3 regions of the Rhizobium sp. CAU 1783 genome follow, and region 3 is predicted to be linked to each of the others. Evidence: predicted binding sites of a transcription regulator. Region 3 holds the regulator's gene; each other region holds the start of a gene.

Region 1 (6,695 bases), on a different contig from region 3:
GGCTGGCGGGATCGCATCCAGGATGCGCCGTGTGCGGGTCGACAGGATCGCAAATCTCAACACCGCCAGCCCGGCCAGCCGGGTGAGCATGGTCATGGATGCCATAGCGAGGATCGCGGCAAGGGTCACCAGATCGAGGGTCATTCGCCCGCCTCCTCCCGGCGGCCGCCGATCGCGGCGACCAGCAGGCCACCTGCAGCACCCGCGGCGATATACCAGACGCCGGAAACCAGATGATGGACCGCGAGCGCGCTGAGGGCACTCGCAATCAACACAAACCCGGTCTCCCGTCCCTTCCAGAACCCGGTCAGCAGCACGATGAAGACCGCGGGAAAGGCAAAATCGAGCCCGATCAACGCCGGATCACCGACGAAGCCGCCGAGCACCGCGCCGAGCACGCTTGCAACCACCCAGGCGAGATAAAACGGCACGACGATCCCGGCATACCAGACTGGCGTCAACCGCGCCTCACGGGCGCGGAACTCGGCGATCGCCCAGATCTCGTCCGCCAGAAACAGCATGGAGAGGATCTTCTGCGTGCGGCCGAAGGCAGGCATCTTGCCGGCGATCGAGGTTCCCATCAGCACATGGCGCAGGTTGACCAGCAGGGCGGCGAAGCCGACCGCCGTCCAGCTTGCCGGATGGGTCCAGATGTCCATTGCGACGAACTGGGAGCCTCCGGCAAAGACCAGCGCGCTCATCAAGGTGATCTCCAGCGCCGAAAGCCCCTTCGTCGCGGCGACCGCGCCGAAGACGATGCCGACAGGGACGACGGCGACGATCAGCGGCGCGATGCGCCTCACGCCGGCAACGAAGTCCTGCCTGTACGTTCGTTCCGCCTGCATCAGCATTTTCCACTCCATGGCCGTCGTCGCCGCCTTTTATGGGGAAGGCCGGAGCCGGTCTTGAACGAAAGTGATCAGTTCTTGCGGAACTGGCCCGGCGTGATGCCGACGCGAGCCTTGAAGTGGCGGGTGAAATGCGCCTGGTCGGCGAAGCCGCAGGCGAAGGCGACGTCGGCCGGGCTTCGTCCCAGGCACAGCAGCGCCCTCGCCCGGCGGATGCGGACATCCGTCAGAAAGGCATGCGGCGTGATATGGAATTCCTTGCGGAAGGCCCGGATCAGATGCGCGCGCGACAGGCCCGCGATGGCGGCCAGCTCTTCCAGGCCGACATCCTGGGCGAAGTTCTCCGACAGGTAGTCCCTGGCGCGGCATACCGCGGTGCGCTCCCGCGTTTCGATGGGTGCACGCACCTCGCTGCCATGGCGCATGAAGAGGGCGGCGAGCACGCTATACATGCCCTCTTCCGACTCGAGCGCACCGACATTGTCTTCGAGCGCCCGGTGGGCACGGTGAAAGGCCTGGGCGAGTTCGGCATCCTGCGGCAGTTCACGCGTGAAGGCGGGCGTGCCTCTGCAGGGTTTGCCCGTCACATCCTCGAGCACGTCGCGATAAAGTGCTTCACCCGGATAGATCATCCTGTAACGATAGCCGTCCGGCCCCGGCGCGCCGTCGTGCACGACCTCGGGGTTGATCAGATAGAGGCAGCCCGGCCCGGTCTCTTCGCGCGCTCCGCGAATGCGGGCGATCTGACTGCCGCTCTCGATGGCGCCGATCGAGAAGGTCTCGTGGGCGTGCGGCGCATAGGCATGGGTCTGGAAGGTCGCCGACAGGCATTCCATGCCGCCGAACCGCCCGTCGCGCCAGAAGCGGGTGCTCTCGACCGGTGTCAGCGGCATGTCGTTGGCGGCATCCATCTGCGAAACATTGTGCATTGCGAGATTATAGAGGCCCTTCGCATTCCAGTCTTGAAGAAAAGTGCTAGGGTCGCGCCGAGCCCTTCTTCCCCAAGCCGTGGTCGCGAATCCCAGATGTCTACCGCCTTCGATCTCACCGACGCCTCCGCCGAATTCCTCACAGCACCGCTCCGGTTGACCGTCGATCTCGGCGCGCTTGCCGACAACTGGCGCGACATGGCCCGGCGTTCCGGCAAGGCCAGGACGGCCGCGGTCGTCAAGGCGGATGCCTACGGCCTCGGCATCGAGGACGTCGGACAGACGCTCTATCGCGCCGGAGCGCGCGACTTCTTCGTCGCCGTGCCCTCCGAGGGCGCCACCTTGCGGCCCTATGCCCCGGAAGCGCGGATCTTCGTCCTCTCCGGGATCTGGCCGGGCATGGAAGAGATGTTCTTCGACCACGACCTCGTTCCGGTCATCGCCTCGCAGGAACAGCTCGCCTTCTGGATGTCGACCCTTGCCGAGCGCGGCGACTATCCCTGCGCTCTGCAGGTGGACACGGGCTTCAATCGTCTCGGACTGCCGCTCGAAGACGCGCTGGCGCTGGCCGACGACGTGTCGCGGCCTGCCAGTTTCTCGCCCGTCCTGGTGCTCAGCCACCTCGCCTGCGGCGATGACCCGTCGTCCCCCATGAACAGGCGGCAACTGGAATCATTCCGCAGAGTTAGCTCCGCCTTCGAAGGCATCGATTCAAGCCTCTCGGCATCTGCCGGAACCTTCCTCGGCCGGGAATACCACTTCGACCTGACCCGGCCCGGGATCGCCCTTTACGGGGGCGAAGCGGTCAACGGCATGAAGAACCCGATGCGCCCGGTCGCCACCGCCGAGGCCCGCGTCCTGCAGGTCCGCGAGGCAAGGGCCGACGAAGCCGTGGGCTACGGGGCCGTGTCCCGGCTCACCCGCGACAGCCGGCTTGCGATCGCTTCGGTCGGTTATGCGGACGGCTATCTCCGTTCGCTTTCCGGACGGGGCGTTCCCTTGCGCGACACCGGGATCGCCGGCGGCTACGGCTTCATCGCCGGTCACAGGATCCCGGTGATCGGCCGGATCACCATGGACCTGACGATCTTCGACGTGACCGACCTGCCCCGCAACGCGATCGCAGCTGGCGACTATGTCGAACTGTTCGGCAACAACCTTCCCGTGGACGATGTGGCCCGGGCCGCCGGAACGATCGGCTACGAGCTCCTGACCGGGCTCGGGCTCCGCCACGAACGGCATTATGTCGAAGCGCTCTAGAAGCACTTCGGCCGGCTTGCGCATTCCTGCGTTTTCTCCTAGTTGAGAGATCGATATTCACTTTTTGTTCCGCGACATCCGGAACCGGGAAGGCGTGACGATGGCGAAGGCCAAGACCCAATTCATCTGCCAGAACTGCGGCACCGTGCACACGCGCTGGGCTGGGAAATGCGACGGCTGCGGTGAGTGGAACACCATCGTCGAGGAAGACCCGATGGGCGGGATCGGCTCCGGCCCCGGCAAGGTGCCGAAGAAGGGCCGCCCGGTCACCCTCACCTCCCTGTCGGGAGAGATCGAGGAAGCGCCGCGCATTCCGACCGGCATGGGCGAGCTCGACCGGGCGACCGGCGGCGGCTTCGTGCGCGGCTCGGCGGTCCTGATCGGCGGCGATCCGGGCATCGGCAAGTCGACGCTGCTGATGCAGGCAGCCGCAGCTCTTTCCCGCAAAGGGCACCGCGTCATCTACGTCTCCGGCGAAGAGGCGGTGGCGCAGGTCAGGCTTCGCGCCCAGCGCCTCGACGCGGCCCAGACCGACGTGCTTCTCGCCGCAGAGACGAATGTCGAGGACATTCTCGCCACAATTTCCGAAGGCAAGCGCCCGGACCTTGTCATCATCGATTCGATCCAGACGCTGTGGAGCGATACGGCCGATTCCGCGCCCGGCACCGTGACGCAGGTCAGAACCGGCGTGCAGGCGATGATCCGCTTCGCCAAGCAGACCGGCGCCACCATGGTTCTCGTCGGCCATGTCACGAAGGATGGTCAGATCGCGGGTCCACGCGTCGTCGAGCACATGGTCGATGCCGTGCTCTATTTCGAAGGCGATCGCGGCCATCACTATCGCATTCTCCGCACCGTCAAGAACCGCTTCGGCCCGACCGACGAGATCGGCGTGTTCGAAATGTCCGACCGCGGTCTGCGCGAAGTGGCCAATCCCTCGGAACTCTTTCTCGGCGAACGCAACGAGAAGGCACCAGGGGCCGCCGTCTTCGCCGGCATGGAAGGAACGCGTCCGGTGCTGGTCGAGGTACAGGCGCTCGTCGCGCCCACCACGCTCGGTACACCGCGGCGTGCGGTCGTCGGCTGGGGCTCCTCCCGGCTCGCCATGATCCTCGCCGTCCTCGAGGCGCATTGCGGGGTGAGGCTCGGACAACACGACGTCTACTTGAATATCGCCGGCGGATACCGCATCTCTGAGCCTGCAGCCGACATGGCGATCGCCTCGGCCCTCGTTTCGTCGCTTGCCGGTCTTGCCCTTCCTGCCGATTGCGTCTATTTCGGCGAAGTCAGCCTGTCCGGTGCCGTCCGTCCGGTTGCACACACGGCCCAACGGCTGAAGGAGGCTGAGAAGCTTGGCTTTTCCTCCGCAGTCCTGCCGGCCGCCTCGTCGGAACTGCCGAAAGGCTCGACGGGGAAATGGAATGAAGTCGAAAGCCTGCCCGATCTCGTGGCGCGGATCGCCGGTTCCCGGTTGAAGGCGCGCTCGGAACAGGCCGGCGACTGACCCAGTCCGGCGGACCCGGCCGGCGCAGGGCGGCAGCGGTCGCGGTGACAATCATGCGGGCGATGGCCGGCAAGTCTTGGAGTTGGTATTTATGCCCATTACGATTTTTGACGGTATTGTCATCGGTGTCGTGCTGTTTTCCGCCGTGCTCGCCATGGTGCGCGGGTTTTCGCGCGAAGTGCTTTCGATCGCCAGCTGGGCGGGCGCGGTTGCCGCCGCCTACTATCTCTATCCGATGCTTGTCCCCTACGTGAAGAACTACACGAGCGACGACCGCATCGCCATGGCCGGCTCGGCCGGCGCCATCTTCCTGATCGCGCTGATCGTCATTTCGTTCATCACGAGCCGGATTGCCGACTTCATCATCGACAGCCGGATCGGCGCGCTCGACCGGACGCTCGGCTTCCTGTTCGGCGCCGCTCGCGGTATCCTGCTGCTCGTCGTCGCGGTTGCCTTCTGGAACTGGCTGATCGACGCCAAGCATCGCCCCGATTGGGTCAACCAGGCCAAGTCGAAGCCGTTCCTCGACACGCTGGTGATGAAGCTCGAGGCCGTACTGCCGGAAGACATCGAACCGCAGATCCGCGCCCGCATCCTCGGCAAGGAAGAGCCGGCTGCGGATGCACCGGCCGCCGAAGCGCCGACCGACCAGGCTCCCGCGGAGCAGGCTCCGGCCGAAGACGCCCCGGCCGCCAACAACTGACGGGGCTGCGGCCTTCGGCCGTGCCCACGAACTTCACTAGCGGACGCCGCCGGATCAGGACAGACCGGCGGCTTCCGTGTTAAAGCCGTCCCGGCACATCTGTCCGATCGAGCAAAGGCCTGCTTTCATGTCTCAGTCTGATTTTTCCGGTTTCGAATGGAGTCTCGAAGACGACACGCTCCATGAGGAATGCGGGGTGTTCGGCATTCTGGGTCACTCCGATGCGGCGACGCTGACCGCACTCGGCCTGCATGCCCTCCAGCACCGCGGCCAGGAAGCCGCAGGCATCGTTTCCTTCGACGGACGGCAGTTCCACACCGAAAAGCACATGGGGCTCGTCGGCGACCACTACACCAATCCCGCGACGCTCGCGAAGCTCCCGGGAACCTCGGCGATCGGCCACACCCGCTACTCGACCACCGGCGAAGTGGCGCTGCGCAACGTGCAGCCGCTGTTTGCCGAACTCGAGGAAGGCGGGATCGCCATTGCCCACAACGGCAACTTCACCAACGGGCTCACGCTGCGCCGCCAGATCATCGCGACGGGGGCCATCTGTCAGTCGACCTCGGATACCGAAGTCGTGCTGCACCTCATCGCCCGTTCGCGCCACTCCTCGACCACCGACCGGTTCATCGACGCCATCCGCCAGATGGAAGGCGGCTATGCGATGGTGGCGATGACGCGCACCAAGCTGATCGCCGCCCGCGACCCGATCGGCATCCGCCCGCTGGTGATGGGCGAACTCGACGGCATGCCGATCTTCTGCTCGGAAACCTGCGCACTCGACATCATCGGCGCGAAGTTCGTGCGCGACGTTGAAAACGGCGAAGTCATCATCTGCGAAGTGCAGCCCGACGGCTCGATCAGCATCGAGGCCCGCAAGCCGGCCAAGCCGCAGCCGGAACGGCCCTGCCTGTTCGAATACGTCTATTTCGCCCGGCCGGATTCGGTCGTCAGCGGCCGCAGCGTCTACGTCACCCGCAAGAACATGGGCATCAACCTTGCCAACGAATGCCCCTGCGAGGGCGATGTCGTCGTGCCGGTGCCAGACGGCGGCACGCCGGCGGCACTCGGCTATGCCCAGGCGAGCGGCATCCCGTTCGAATACGGCATCATCCGCAACCACTATGTCGGCCGTACCTTCATCGAACCGACCCAGCAGATCCGTGCCTTCGGCGTAAAGCTCAAGCATTCCGCCAACCGGGCGATGATCGAAGGCAAGCGTGTCGTTCTCGTCGACGATTCGATCGTGCGCGGCACCACCTCGCTGAAGATCGTGCAGATGATCCGCGACGCCGGCGCCAAGGAAGTGCATATCCGCGTCGCCTCGCCGATGATCTTCCACCCCGACTTCTACGGCATCGACACCCCGGACCGCGACAAGCTGCTCGCCAACCAGTATGTCGATGAAAAGGCGATGGCGAAGTATATCGGCGCGGACTCGCTTGCCT
Region 2 (6,695 bases), on a different contig from region 3:
CTTTCCGCGCAAACGGCGACCGAGGCGAAGCCCGCGGCAGAGGAGAAGTTCGATCCGGCAAGCGTGGACACGTTTTCCGGCGCATTACTGGCCGCCCGCACCGCCGATGCCGACCGCGACTATGCGAACGCCATTGCGCTCTACAAGAAGGCGCTGGGCTTTTCGCCGAACGAGCTGGATATCCAGGAACGGCTGATGATCGCCCTGTTCATGAACGGCGACTTCGAAGAAGGCGTGGCGCTTGCCGAAGAGCTGAAGAGCGACCAGGCCGTGGAGCGCGTGACGTCGGTCGCCCGCGCTCTCGAGGCGATTCGCAAGGGCGAATATCCGGCGGCTGAAAAAGCGCTGACCTATGAGGGGCCGAACGATCTCGACCGGCTGATGAACCAGCTGCTGATCGCCTGGGCAAAACTCGGAGCCGGCCAGGGCAAGGAAGCGCTGGCGCTCGTCGAAGGCCTCAAGGGCCCGGCGTGGTACGGCATCTTCCAGAACTACAATGCCGGCGCGATCGCCGCGCTGATCGGCGACGCCGACGCCGCACGGCGCCATTTCAACGAAGCGGTCACCGATCGTTCAGGCGGCGCAACCGCACCCGACACCTTCACTCGAGCCGTTATGTCGCTCGCCACGCTGGAGGCCCAGCAGGGCAACAAGCAGAAGGCGCTCGACGCGATCTCCGCCGGCGACGAGATGATCAACAATTTTGCGCCGTTCAAGGCGCTCAGGGACCGCATCAATGCCGGCGACAAGATCGAGTCGCTGGCGAAGAATGCCTCGGAAGGAGCAGCCGGCGTGCTGTTCTCGATCGGCGGCGCGCTGAACCGCGACGGCGCCGAAGACACCGTCATGCTCTACCTGCAGTTCGCCCATGCGCTGGACAAGAACAGCGCCGACACGCTGGTACTGCTCGGCAGCATCGCGGAGAATGCCCAGCAGCCGGAACGGGCGATCAACTTCTACAAGCAGGTGCCGGCGTCCTCGCCGATGCGCCGGATCTCCGAGCTGCAGCTCGGCCTCACCCTCGCCCAGACCGGCAAGGTGGACGAGGCGCGGACCCACCTGAAGTCGCTGATCGAATCCGATCCCAACGACATCCGCAGCTACCTCGCCTATGGCAGCGTGCTGTCCGACGCCAAGGACTATGCGGCGATGGCCGCCAATTACGACAAGGCGATCGAGATCATCGGCCCGCAACCGGCCAAGGCGCACTGGTCGATCTTCTTCCAGCGCGGCATTGCCTATGAACGCCTGAAGAAGTGGGACGAGGCAGAGCCGAGTTTCCGCAAGGCGCTGGAGCTCAATCCGGATCAGCCGCAGGTACTGAACTATCTCGGCTATTCCTGGGTCGACATGAACCGCAACCTGGACGAAGGCCTCGACATGATCCGCAAGGCGGTCGAGCTCCGGCCGGATGACGGTTACATCGTCGATTCCCTCGGCTGGGCCTATTTCCGGCTCGGCCGGTTCAACGACGCGGTGACCGAGCTGGAACGTGCGATCGAGCTCAAGGCCGGCGACGCGACCATCAACGACCACCTGGGCGACGCCTACTGGCGCGTCGGCCGCAAGCTGGAAGCGACCTACCAGTGGAAGCGGGCGCTGATTTCCAAGCCCGAGCTGCCGGAAATTCCGAAGATCGAGGCGAAGATCCGCGACGGGCTGCCGGAAGCGACACCGGAAGTCGCCGCGAAGGGCACCGAAGGCACACAGACGGGTGCCATGGCGGACGCGCAGAAGAGCCAGGCGGCGCAGGCCGCGACCGACAGCTACACCGTCAAGCCCGGCGATTCGCTCTGGGGGATTGCCACCGAATCGTTCGGCGACGGGCACCGCTTCCTCGACCTGATCAACGCCAATCCGGACCTCAAGCGCAATCCGAACCGGATCTATCCCGGCCAGACGATCAAGATGCCGAAGGCCGGCAATTGAGGCCATGAAAGGCATTGCGACACGCGAGGCAGCGCCGGCCAAGATCAATCTGGCGCTGCACGTGACCGGTCAGCGCGCCGACGGCTATCACCTTCTCGACAGCATCGTGGCTTTTGCCGGCGAAGGCGACCTCCTGCGCTTTTCGCCTGCGGACGAAGACGCCTTCCGGCTTTCCGGCCGGTTTGGTCTGCATCTTTCCGCGGAGGCGACGGGGCAGGATGGCAATCTCGTGCTCAAGGCGCGCGACCTGCTTCGGGCAACACTTGCAGCGCATGGCCAGCCCGCGCCCCCCGTCGCGATCGAACTCGAAAAGAACCTGCCGGTCGCATCCGGGATCGGTGGCGGCTCGGCGGACGCGGCGGCGACCCTGCGCGGGCTCATGCGGTTCTGGGGCGCGACGCTGCCCGCCGACAGGCTTGGGCCGATTGCCCTCAAGCTCGGGGCCGATGTGCCGATGTGCCTCGAAGGCCGCCCCTTGCGCGCCCGCGGGATCGGCGAGCAAATCGACGCGCTTCGGTCGATGCCGCGCTTCCATCTGGTCCTGGGCAATCCCCTTGAAGGCGTATCGACGCCGGACATTTTCCGACGCCTTACGACCAAGGGCAATGCACCGATCGGGGAGCCGCCGGCCTCGGGCTCGACCGAAGACTGGATCGCCTTTCTCGCCGCGCAGCGAAACGACCTCGAGGGCCCCGCCCGCGCGCTGCTGCCGGAGATCGGCACGCTTGCCGAAATGCTGCGGTCGACCGGGCCACGCCTGGTCAGGATGTCCGGATCGGGCGCAACCTGTTTCGGTGTCTATGAAAACCGGGAAGCGACGGCGTCCGCGCAGGCCGAACTCTGCCGGATGCAGCCCGACTGGTATTTTGCCGCGACGGAAACGAACGGAACGCATTGACCGCGACCGCGAAGGTCAGGGGCAGAACGGAACACCGGGACCTTCAGGCACCGCCCCGGCGGGAAACCCAGGCCGGAAGGATTTCGCTGGCGAGGCGCGCGGATTTTTGTCCAGCGGCAAGCTGGCCAAGCGCCATGCCCGACTTGGCCAAGGCGATCGCCTGACGCTTAGGCAGGAGAAGGCCGCATTCCAGCGGCGGCAGGCGCCGCACAATCCGCTGGTAGAACGGGCGGCGATGGTGACGGGACGGAGAAAAGCGGGCGGGCGTCTTGTTGAGAGCGACATATTCGCCGATCTCGTCAATCCAGCCATGCAGCGGCCGCGCACCGGCTTCGACCAGCAGCACCCACTCGCCGCGCACCGACCGCAGGACATCCTTCAGATCCCACTGCACATGGAAGCGGCAGCCGGCAGCATCGGCCACCCGCGACGAGCCGTCGCGAGAGCCGTGATCGAGCACGACCACGTCGCTCACCAGGCCCTCGACCGCCCCGGCCACGAGCACCGAAAGCGTCTGGGCAAGTTCCGCCTCCTGATCGCGGCACTCAAGAATGACTGTCAACATCACCTATCTCTATCGCATCGCACAAACGATTGCCACAGGCTGTTCACTCATTTTGTTCTTGCATTGTTCTCATTTCCGCGGTAGGAATTTAATCATCGAGACGGGGCGGCTGCCCTGCGAGGAGCAAACATGAACGAGCTGTCCCATGTGGTGCAGGCTGCCTTCCAGCCTGCCAATACGGCAGATATTGCCGACGCACTGGTCGCCTCTTCCGGGCTGCGGATCGAGGTGGATCGCCGCCGCGGCCGGGCTGCCGGCATGAACCCGTCCGGGCGCTTCGAGGCCCAGGAACGGGTTGCGCTCGACGACGGCTGGTCGACACTGGAGGACATGCCGCCCTTCCGCACCGAGGTACAGGTGGAACGTCCGCGTAGCGTCATCACCCGCAATGAATCGCCCGACATTCCCTTCGACCGCTCGATCAATCCCTATCGGGGCTGCGAACATGGCTGCATCTACTGCTTCGCCCGCCCGACCCACAGCTATATGGGGCTGTCGGCCGGTCTCGACTTCGAAGCGAAGCTGTTCGCCAAGCCCGACGCGCCGCGGCTTCTCGAACGGGAACTGGCCAAGCCCGGCTACAAGCCGCGCACGATCGCGATCGGTACCAATACCGATCCCTATCAGCCGATCGAGCGGGAATGGCGCATCATGCGCCAGATCCTCGAAGTGCTGAACAAGGCCAACCATCCGGTGGCGATTGTCACCAAGTCGGCGCTCATCCTGCGCGACCTCGACATCCTGTCCTCGATGGCGTCGCGCGGACTTGCCAAGGTGGCCATCTCGGTCACCACGCTCGACCGCAAGCTCGCGCGCACGATGGAGCCGCGGGCGGCCACGCCGACGAAACGGCTGGAAGCGATCCGGGCGCTATCCGAGGCCGGCGTTCCGACCGGCGTACTGATGGCGCCGGTCATTCCGGCGCTCAACGACCATGAAATCGAGCGTGTTCTGGATTCGGCCAAGGCTGCGGGGGCGAACGAGGCCGGTTACGTGCTGCTGCGTCTCCCTTACGAGGTCAGCCCGCTGTTCCGCGACTGGCTGCTGCAGAACTATCCGGATCGTTATCGGCACGTGATGTCGCTGGTACGTTCGATGCGCGGCGGCAAGGATTACGACGCGGAATTCGGCAAGCGCATGAAGGGCGCCGGCCCCTATGCCTGGCAGATCAGTCGCCGCTTCGAGATGGCGACGAAGCGGCTCGGCATGGTTCGCCGCAGCATGCATCTGAGGGACGACCTGTTCGTTCCGCCGGATGGCAGCGGCGTGCAGCTGTCGCTGCTCTGAGACGGTTTTGCGGGCCTTGCCTGGGCCGGTGCTGTTCGGAAGCGCCGGGCCGGCCTGCCCTCAACGGACCAACTCCTGGGGGTGCGTCCCGTCATTTTGCGAAATTTCCGGTGCGGCCCGCCGCCTCGCGCCGGAATACAGGTCCCCGGCTGCCGCCTCGGCGGTCGTCTCCCCTGCCGGCCGCCGATGCCGGGGACTTGCAGGAGATCGGGTGCGCGTGCGATTTCTGCCGCATGAAATCTCGCACGCCACCCGATTCTCCCGATCTGTTTGCCGACCTTTCCGCCGGGCCGAGCTTCGAGTTCGAGCAACTGGCCGAACGACGCGGGCTTTTTCCGGTTGCGGGGACGGACGAAGCCGGACGCGGGCCGCTGGCCGGTCCGGTTGTTGCGGCTGCGGTCATTCTCGACCCCAGGAATACCCCGCCGGGGCTCAACGATTCGAAGAAGCTGTCCGCCGCCCAGCGCGAAAGCCTGTTCGACGCCATCCTCGCAACATCTGTCGTCTCCATCGCGTCATCCTCGCCGCGTCATATCGATCGGCGCGACATCCGCAAGGCGAGCCTCGACGCCATGCGGCGCGCAGTTGCCGGTCTCGCTGTCGCGCCGCGCCATGTGTTGGTCGACGGACGCGATGTGCCGCCAGGCTTGACAGTGAGCACGCAGGCACTGGTGAAAGGTGACTCCCGATCGCTGTCGATTGCCGCGGCTTCGATCGTCGCCAAGGTAATGCGCGACCGCATGATGGCGCGCGCCGGTCTTGTACATCCCGCCTATGGTTTCGAGATCCATGCCGGCTACGGAACCGAGCGTCACCGCAGCGCGATCGCCGTCCATGGCCCCTGCCCGCTGCACCGCATGAGCTTCAGGCCACTGCGTATCGACGACGCCGCCGATTGAGGCAGGGCCCGACATGCGGTCCAACCATCGCCACGCGCCGCGATGTCTTGCCCGACGCCCCGGCAGAGCTGGTGCCGCCACTCGCGAACAAACGCCGCCTCCGCCGACCACCCCGAAGAGGGTCGACAGCCGCCGAGCGGGCAAAGAAAAAGCCCGGTCATAGCCGGGCTTCTTCGTAATCCAGATTGACCTAAAGGCCTCAGTTGAGGCGCGCCTTGACCTCGCCGACAGCGCCCTTGAAGAGCTTGTCCTGCACGGCGGCATCGGTCTTCTTGGCCAGCACGGCTTCCGCCGCTGCGACCGCAAGGTCGACGGCTGCGGCGCGAACCGCGTTCACGGCGTCGGCTTCAGCCTGCTTGATCTTCTGTTCGGAGAGCGCATTGCGGCGCGCCACGAACTCTTCGGTCTTCTGCTTGGCTTCCGCCGTCAGTGCGGCTGCCTCGCGTTCGGCCGCGGCAACAATGCCTGCTGCTTCGGCTTCGGCTTCCTTGCGCTTGCGCTGGTATTCGGCCAGCAGGTGCTGGGCTTCTTCGCGCAGGCGCTTGGCTTCGGCCAGCTCGTCACGGATCTTGTCGGCGCGGGCGTCGAGCGACTTCGCCACCATGCCCGGAACCTTGAGATAGACGACCAGGGCCAGGAACAGGACCAGGCCGACGAAAGCGAAGAATGTTGCGTCGAAATGCATGGATCAAGCTCCCTGCTTGCCGGCTACGCCGCTGACGGCTGCCTTGATGTCGGCTGCGGTCGCCTTGGTGCCGATCAGCTGCTCGACGATCGAACCGACGGTGTCGACGGCGATGGTATCGACCTCGGCGAATGCCTTGGCCTTGATGTCGGCGATGCGGGCTTCGGCTGCGGCAACCTTGCCGGCGAGTTCCGCTTCGACGGCGGCGCGCTCGGCATCTGCCTTTGCCTTGGCATTGTCACGGGCGGTCGCCGCGATCTGCCCGGCCTTGGCCTTGGCAGCGCTGAGCTCGCGCTCGTAGGTCTCGATGGCTGCATCGGCTTCCGACTTCAGCCGACCGGCTTCGTCGAGATCCTGGGCGATCCGGTCATGCCGGTTTTCCAGGATGCCGCCAACGCGCGGTACGATGACCTTCTGCATGAGGATGTAGAA
Region 3 (6,695 bases):
ATGACAGAAGCCGAAAGGTCATCGCCGCCGTCGTCACCAACGCAAAACGCCGGCGCAAGCGCCGGCGTTCGTCCATGATGAAGTCAGCCTGTCCAGTTAAGCTCAGGCAGCCTTGGCGACAGCGTCGAAGGCCAGAAGCTTCTCCAGTAGGCGCTTCATCTGGCTGATCGGCACCATGTTCGGGCCGTCGGACGGCGCATTGTCGGGATCCTGATGCGTCTCGATGAACAGGCCGGCAACACCGACGGCAACAGCCGCGCGTGCCAGCGTCTCGACGAACTCTCGCTGGCCACCCGAGGAGCCGCCCTGGCCGCCCGGCTGCTGTACCGAGTGCGTTGCATCGAACACCACCGGCGCGCCGGTCGCAGCCATGATCGGCAGGGAGCGCATGTCGGACACCAGCGTGTTGTAGCCGAAGGACGCTCCGCGTTCGCACAGCAGCACATTCGGGTTGCCGCTGGCGTTGAGCTTGTTGAGCACGTTCTTCATGTCCCAGGGGGCGAGGAACTGGCCCTTCTTCACATTGATCACGCGGCCCGTCTGGGCGGCGGCGACCAGCAGATCGGTCTGCCGGCACAGGAAGGCCGGGATCTGCAGCACGTCGACCGTCGGCGCCACCAGCCGGCAGTGCTCTTCCGTGTGCACGTCGGTCAGTACCGGAAAGCCGTATTCCTTCTTGAGGTCGGCAAAGACCTCCATGGCCTTGTCCAGGCCGATGCCGCGTTCGGCCGAAAGGGACGTGCGGTTGGCCTTGTCGAAGGACGACTTGTAGACGAGCCCGAGCCCAAGTTCCCGGCAGATTTCGGAGAGTTGCCCGGCGATCATGAAGGCATGGTCGCGGCTCTCCATCTGGCAGGGGCCGGCGATCAGCGCAAAACGCTTCGAATTGGAGAAAACCGCCTTGGCGGCACCATCGCCGACGACGACTTCGGAATTGGTCTGAATGCTCATGAAACCTCCTCGAATGCGAAGGCCACGCCCTGCCCCGCCTCGTGCGGAACGATCAGGCGCGCGCCGCGGCGGCTGAATGCGACGCCATTATCAGCGAGCAGGCGCTCTGTCACGCCGATATCGCCGACGCGCACCATGACCAGCCGGCCCTTGAGTCCACGCCCGGCTCCTCGGGCGTCGATACCGAAATAGCCATCGAGCCCCTCAGGGGTGAGCGCCTCGACCTTCACATTCCTTGTCTGAAGCGCGATCCCGAAGGAGTGCGCCTCCACCGCGCGCTGTTCGAACACCTCTTCGAGCAGATACTGGAAATCGCTTGGGTTTTCCTCGACGAGCACGACCGCCGAGAGGCCGAGTGCGCCATTGGCATGCCGGGCCAGCGCGCCGCGGTCCGCGGGCAGCGGGTTCACCCGTTCGCAGGCGAACAGGAAAAAATCGGGAGCCCTGAGATCGGCGGCAAAGGCGAGCTTGAAACCGCCGAGAACCTCGGAGCCGTCGGCCATCTTGAACATGCGCTCGAAATGCAGCATCGGTCCGCCGGAAAAGCCTGCGCCGGCAAACCGCGCGTGATCGGCATCCGCGTCAACCGTCTTCACCACGATCGCGGAAAAGCCCTCCTGCCCGTTGCGGAAGCGGAACGCCTGATCCCGCGCGACGAACATGTTGCCGGCCCTGGCTGCAGCCTCGCATTCTTCGCGGCTACCGACGGCCAGCGGTTCGAGATAGGTGTCGTCCCCGAAGAAGACGCAGGCATTCTCCGTCCCGAACGGATGACGCGCATCCGGCGCGACCGTGAAGCCGAGCTGAGCAAACCGGGCGCGTGTCGCCTCGAGCGACGTAACCGGTAGGACGAGGTGGTCGACCGCTCCCACCGCATGCTGTTTGGATGTCATCGGGAATGCACTCCTTGCGCCTGACAGACCGTTCTTGCGACTACCTAATCACTCCCGCGCGTCGATGAAAGGGCAAGCACCGCTTCCTTCAGTGCGGCAATCTCGCTCCGGGCCGCCTGGAGCTCGATCAGCACCTGCTCATCGATCTTGTGGTGCAGCGCCAGCACCTCGATCTCCGCCTTCAGGTTTATCTCGTAGTCCTTGGCCGCCATGAAACGGTCCCGCGCCGCCTGCCGGTTCTGGCTCATCATGATGACCGGCGCCTGGATCGCCGCAAGCATCGAGAGCAACAGGTTGAGGAAGATGAACGGATAGGGATCGAGCGCATGCGTCGCCAGCACGACGGTATTGAGGATCACCCAGGCGACCAGGAAGGCACCGAACCCGACGATGAAACCCCAGGACCCGCCGACCCGGGCGATCGAATCCGCAAGTCGTTGCCCGGGCGTTGCGGCGGCGAGAAAATCCTCGCTTGCGTTCGTCGAAAGCACCCGCCGCTCGCGGGCCTTCTTGAGGACCCGGCGTTCCGCTTCGCTGAGCTCATGCGCAGCCTTGCCGAACACCTTCTTCTCGATATCGCCAAACATGTCTCACCGTCTCCGCTCTGCCGCACATGCGGACACCAGACCCCGGCCCCGTCATTCGATATGGGGACTGCCCTGTCAACGGTCGCATGCGTTGAGGCGGCCATTCCGCGGACCGGGCCTCCCGATAAAACACAAGATCTGACGGCTTCTTCACGTTTTTTTATCCCCTTGCGGAACACAAATGGAACAGATAGTGTATGTTCTGTATTTGTTTCACGAATGGGGCACCGCAACATGCTGACGCGAAAGCAACAGGAACTGCTTCTGTTCATCCACGAGCGGATGAAGGAGTCGGGCGTTCCCCCATCCTTCGACGAGATGAAGGATGCGCTCGACCTGGCCTCGAAGTCCGGCATTCACCGCCTTATCACGGCGCTTGAGGAACGCGGTTTCATTCGCCGTCTCCCTAACCGGGCCCGGGCGTTGGAGGTCATCAAGCTGCCCGAGGCCTATACACCGAGCCTCCAGCCGCGCCGCGGCTTCTCGCCGAGCGTCATCGAGGGCAGCCTGGGCAAGCCCGCCCCGGTCGCACCGCCGAAGGTCGCCGTAGAGGACGCCGCGAACTCCGTCAGCGTTCCGGTCATGGGCCGCATTGCCGCCGGCGTGCCGATCTCGGCCATTCAGAACAACACCCACGACATCACGGTTCCGGCCGAGATGATCGGTTCCGGTGACCACTACGCCCTGGAGGTGAAGGGTGATTCGATGATCGAAGCCGGCATTCTCGACGGCGACACGGTCATCATCCGCAATGCCTCGAATGCCAATCCGGGCGACATCATCGTTGCGCTGGTCGACGACGAGGAGGCGACGTTGAAACGCTTCCGCCGCCGGGGAGCGTCGATTGCGCTGGAGGCCGCGAATCCCGCCTATGAAACGCGCATTTTCCCGCCGGACCGGGTGAAAATCCAAGGCAAGCTCGTCGGCCTTATCCGGCGTTACCACTGAAGCGAGGGCGGGTCATCGAACCCGCCTTTTTCGTGGGAACGGGGAGCCGACTCGTCCTGCGTTGGCGGGAAGACAAAACGTTCCGTCCGCCAGTCATAGAGGCGATGCACGGTCCATGGCCGATTGTCTCCTCGTTCGATGGCGGAGGTGACCGACAATGTGCGGCTCCGCCGATTACCGAGCGTGATTTCGAGCGCGCCGGTCTGCCTGAGGGTTTCGGCTGTGAAAAGGTGAGCGCCGGATTGGCAGCGTTGAAATCCAGTCCGCCTCGCCGCGATCACGATATCCGCACTGTCACAGGCGCCCCCGACAAAGACGGGCTCCTCGACTGTCGCGATGGTCCAGCCGTTCTCGAGGACAGCGACGCACCATGACTTTCCCTCACAGGCGAACCGCGGGCCGGAGGCTTTTGCGAGTGCAGCCTTCATCCGCCTTTCGCCGTCTTCCAGATCCGCCTCCGAAAGTTGCGGTCTGGCCTTTGCCGGCGCTAACGCATCCTGCGCGGCCTTCGACCCGTCCTGCTTTTGGGTGGCTTGTCCAGAGGGTTGTTTGTCGCCGGCTTTGTCGAGGAATACCGGCGGCTCATGGCCCGAAAAGCCAAGTGCGGATTGCCACTGGTCGAAGATAAACGACGGAGGGCGGACGCGGTTGGTGGCAAGCCGACCTGGCTCCATCCACATCCCGACCAGGCGACCGTCCTCCGCCACATAAAGGTCGGCGACCGGTGGAAGCGGCGCGATGAGTACCGCGAGTAGGCTCGCCCCGAGCAAAAGGCTTCCGGCCTGCCGGAGGTGCGATCGGAGCAGCGTCAACATCAGCAGACCGAGGGAGGTCAGAGGCAGGAACCAGCCCGGCAGTCGCGAAAAGCGGATTGCGTCGTCCCACCCGGCAATCCACTCAGCGATGGCGATCACCCATTCGAGCCCCCACCCCATCACCCAGAGAAACGGCCCGTCGAGACCGAGAGGCATCAGCAGCATCGCCACGAGCCCTGCCGGCATGACGAGGATCGAGATGATCGGCATGGCCACGAGATTGGCTTCCAGGCTGTGCGGCGCCAGCCGATGAAAATGGGAAACGGCGAAGGCCGCGGTCGACAACCCGCCGATCAGGGAGGTTGCGAAAGCCCCCCCAAGAATCTTCCCGCCTGCTGCAAGCAAGGAAAGACCCGGTATCGCGAATGGCAGGGAGGGCTTGCGCGGCCGGCTGCGCCACGCGGCATAGCCGGCAATCAGACCGGCCGTCGCTGCAAACGACATCTGGAAACTTGGCCCCATCACCGCCGATGGGCTGACCACCAGGATCACGATCGCAGCAAGGGCCAGGTTGCGCAGGCTGATCGCCGGGCGATCGAAGAGCACCGCGACCAGCATGATTGCCGTCATCAGGAAAGCACGCACCGCCGAGACCTGGCAGCCTGATATCAGCAGGTAGGCGAAGGCGGCGGCAAGCGCGCCGAAGGCCGCGAACTTCTTGATCGGCATCGTTTGGGCAAGCCCTGGCAGGAGGCTGAGGATCTTGCGCAGGCCGACGAAGAAGATCCCCGCGGCCAGCGCCATGTTCAGCCCCGAGATCGCGGTGATGTGCGCGAGGCCCGAGAGCCGCAAGGCCTCTGTCGCGCCCTTCGACATCGAGCGGCGCTCGCCGGTGATGATCGAGGCGGCAAAGGCGCCGGGATCACCCGCAAGTTCCGTGCGGATGCGTGTCGAGATCCGATCCCGCAAGGAAAAGAGCACGCGGTCGGCCATTATCCAGAACCCCTCGTTGCTCGCCATCCCGGCCGCGCCGGCCTGAGCCGGGCCGAGAAAGAAGCCCACCGCTCCGATTTCGTTGAAATAGCTGGCGAAGGCGAAATCATTGAGGCCCGGAAGCGCCGGCCCGGAAGGCGGTGAAAGTCGCGCCCGCCCCCGGATCGCCTCGCCCAGAAGAGCCGGCCGGTTCGCGCCGCGTGCCAGGATAGAGATCCGCTCGGGCGGCCGCTTCAACCGTGGCTCGGCCGTTGCCGTCAGGCGGATCTCGTAGCGCCATTCGCCATTGGCCCCCGCCTCGCGCCTCTCGACGATACCCGTGACGATGGTCGTCACGCCGCTGTCGAGGATCGTCGTCCCCAGCCTGCCGGTCTCCATGGCGGCCAGCACCATGCCGGCAACCGGCAGGACCACGCACGCCAACATTCCGCGCAGTCGCGGCCGACCGGTCGCCGCGGCGAGAAGAAGGAACAAGAGTGCGGCCAGCAGTCCCGTCAGGACGCTGGTCGGAGGCGGCCGAGCGAGCGAAAACCAGGTAACCGCGCCGGCTCCGAGAAAGACCGGGACGAAATGAAAAAGATGGCCATGCTCCGCCTCACGCGCCAAGTCCGCCAGGAGGCCATACCAAAGCTGCGTCAGGCGTTCGGAGAGACGAGCACGGGGACCAGCGGTTCGCACGAGCGTGTTAGGCGAACCAGCACTCCGGCCAAAATATGCCGTCGGCTGCAGCGGCATCGCGCCCACCGCGTCGAGGTCATCCCGTCTTTCGGCAATCTCCACCAATTGCCTGCCCCCTGCCCCGCGCCGGCTGGCCGATTGGCGCCCCACGGTCCGCGCGTTCGCAACAGGAAATCTAGCAATTTTCACGAGCGCGACAAGAAGTTTTCCCGCATAAATTACTCAATCGATTAAATCTGAGACACCCTGCGCGACAGCCTTTTTCGCGACGCACAATTTGCCCTTTGGATAGCTTGGCATTAACTTCCGTATCATATAGCTACATGCCTACGCTTAAACCCAAGGGCGCCCTTTCGGACGCTCTCCCGCCAATTCCGGAGGATTAGCATGACGGACAAAAGCGCTTCTTTGAAACTCGGGGATAAGTCGGTCGATCTGGCCGTCAAGGCCGGCACCATCGGTCCTGACGTCGTCGACATCGGCGCCCTCTACAAGCACACCGGCGCCTTTACGTACGATCCGGGCTTCACGTCCACCGCGTCATGCGAATCCAAGATCACCTATATCGACGGCGACGAAGGCGTGCTTCTGCACCGCGGCTATCCGATCGAGCAGTTGGCCGAAAAGGGCGACTTCCTCGAAGTCTGCTACCTGCTGCTTTACGGTGAACTGCCGACGGCTGCCCAGAAGAAGGACTTCGACTATCGCGTCACGCACCACACCATGGTGCATGAGCAAATGAGCAAGTTCTTCACCGGCTTCCGCCGCGACGCCCATCCGATGGCCGTCATGGTCGGCACCGTCGGCGCGCTCTCGGCCTTCTACCACGACTCGACCGACATCACCGATCCGCACCAGCGCATGGTCGCTTCGCTGCGCATGATCGCCAA

Evidence for each region. The regulator LexA, encoded in region 3, represses DNA repair genes until DNA is damaged. The targets are predictions, from matches to a motif close to TGTTCNNNNTGTGTTCNG.
Region 1: radA (DNA repair protein RadA) is a predicted target of LexA. The motif match lies at 3,092-3,109, and genes of this name have one in related genera.
Region 2: ACX93L_RS10920 (PA0069 family radical SAM protein) is a predicted target of LexA. The motif match lies at 3,446-3,463, and genes of this name have one in related genera.

What each region holds. Positions count from the first base shown of each region.
Region 1 is NZ_JBTOLM010000002.1:1,369,488-1,376,182, reverse strand. It holds gene ACX93L_RS13545 (AzlD family protein) at 1-144, opposite strand, end outside; gene ACX93L_RS13540 (AzlC family ABC transporter permease) at 141-845, opposite strand; gene ACX93L_RS13535 (AraC family ligand binding domain-containing protein) at 920-1,777, opposite strand; gene alr (alanine racemase) at 1,874-3,037, shown strand; gene radA (DNA repair protein RadA) at 3,138-4,541, shown strand; gene ACX93L_RS13520 (CvpA family protein) at 4,633-5,244, shown strand; gene purF (amidophosphoribosyltransferase) at 5,372-6,695, shown strand, end outside.
Region 2 is NZ_JBTOLM010000002.1:862,058-868,752, reverse strand. It holds partial or broken gene ACX93L_RS10935 (tetratricopeptide repeat protein) at 1-1,689, shown strand, start outside; gene ACX93L_RS10930 (4-(cytidine 5'-diphospho)-2-C-methyl-D-erythritol kinase) at 1,934-2,827, shown strand; gene ACX93L_RS10925 (glycosyl transferase) at 2,871-3,392, opposite strand; gene ACX93L_RS10920 (PA0069 family radical SAM protein) at 3,522-4,679, shown strand; gene ACX93L_RS10915 (ribonuclease HII) at 4,913-5,578, shown strand; gene ACX93L_RS10910 (F0F1 ATP synthase subunit B) at 5,778-6,263, opposite strand; gene ACX93L_RS10905 (F0F1 ATP synthase subunit B) at 6,267-6,695, opposite strand, start outside.
Region 3 is NZ_JBTOLM010000001.1:1,223,989-1,230,683, reverse strand. It holds gene kdsA (3-deoxy-8-phosphooctulonate synthase) at 103-951, opposite strand; gene ACX93L_RS05630 (VOC family protein) at 948-1,844, opposite strand; gene ACX93L_RS05625 (DUF1003 domain-containing protein) at 1,889-2,431, opposite strand; gene lexA (transcriptional repressor LexA) at 2,666-3,379, shown strand; gene ACX93L_RS05615 (ComEC/Rec2 family competence protein) at 3,370-5,907, opposite strand; gene gltA (citrate synthase) at 6,193-6,695, shown strand, end outside.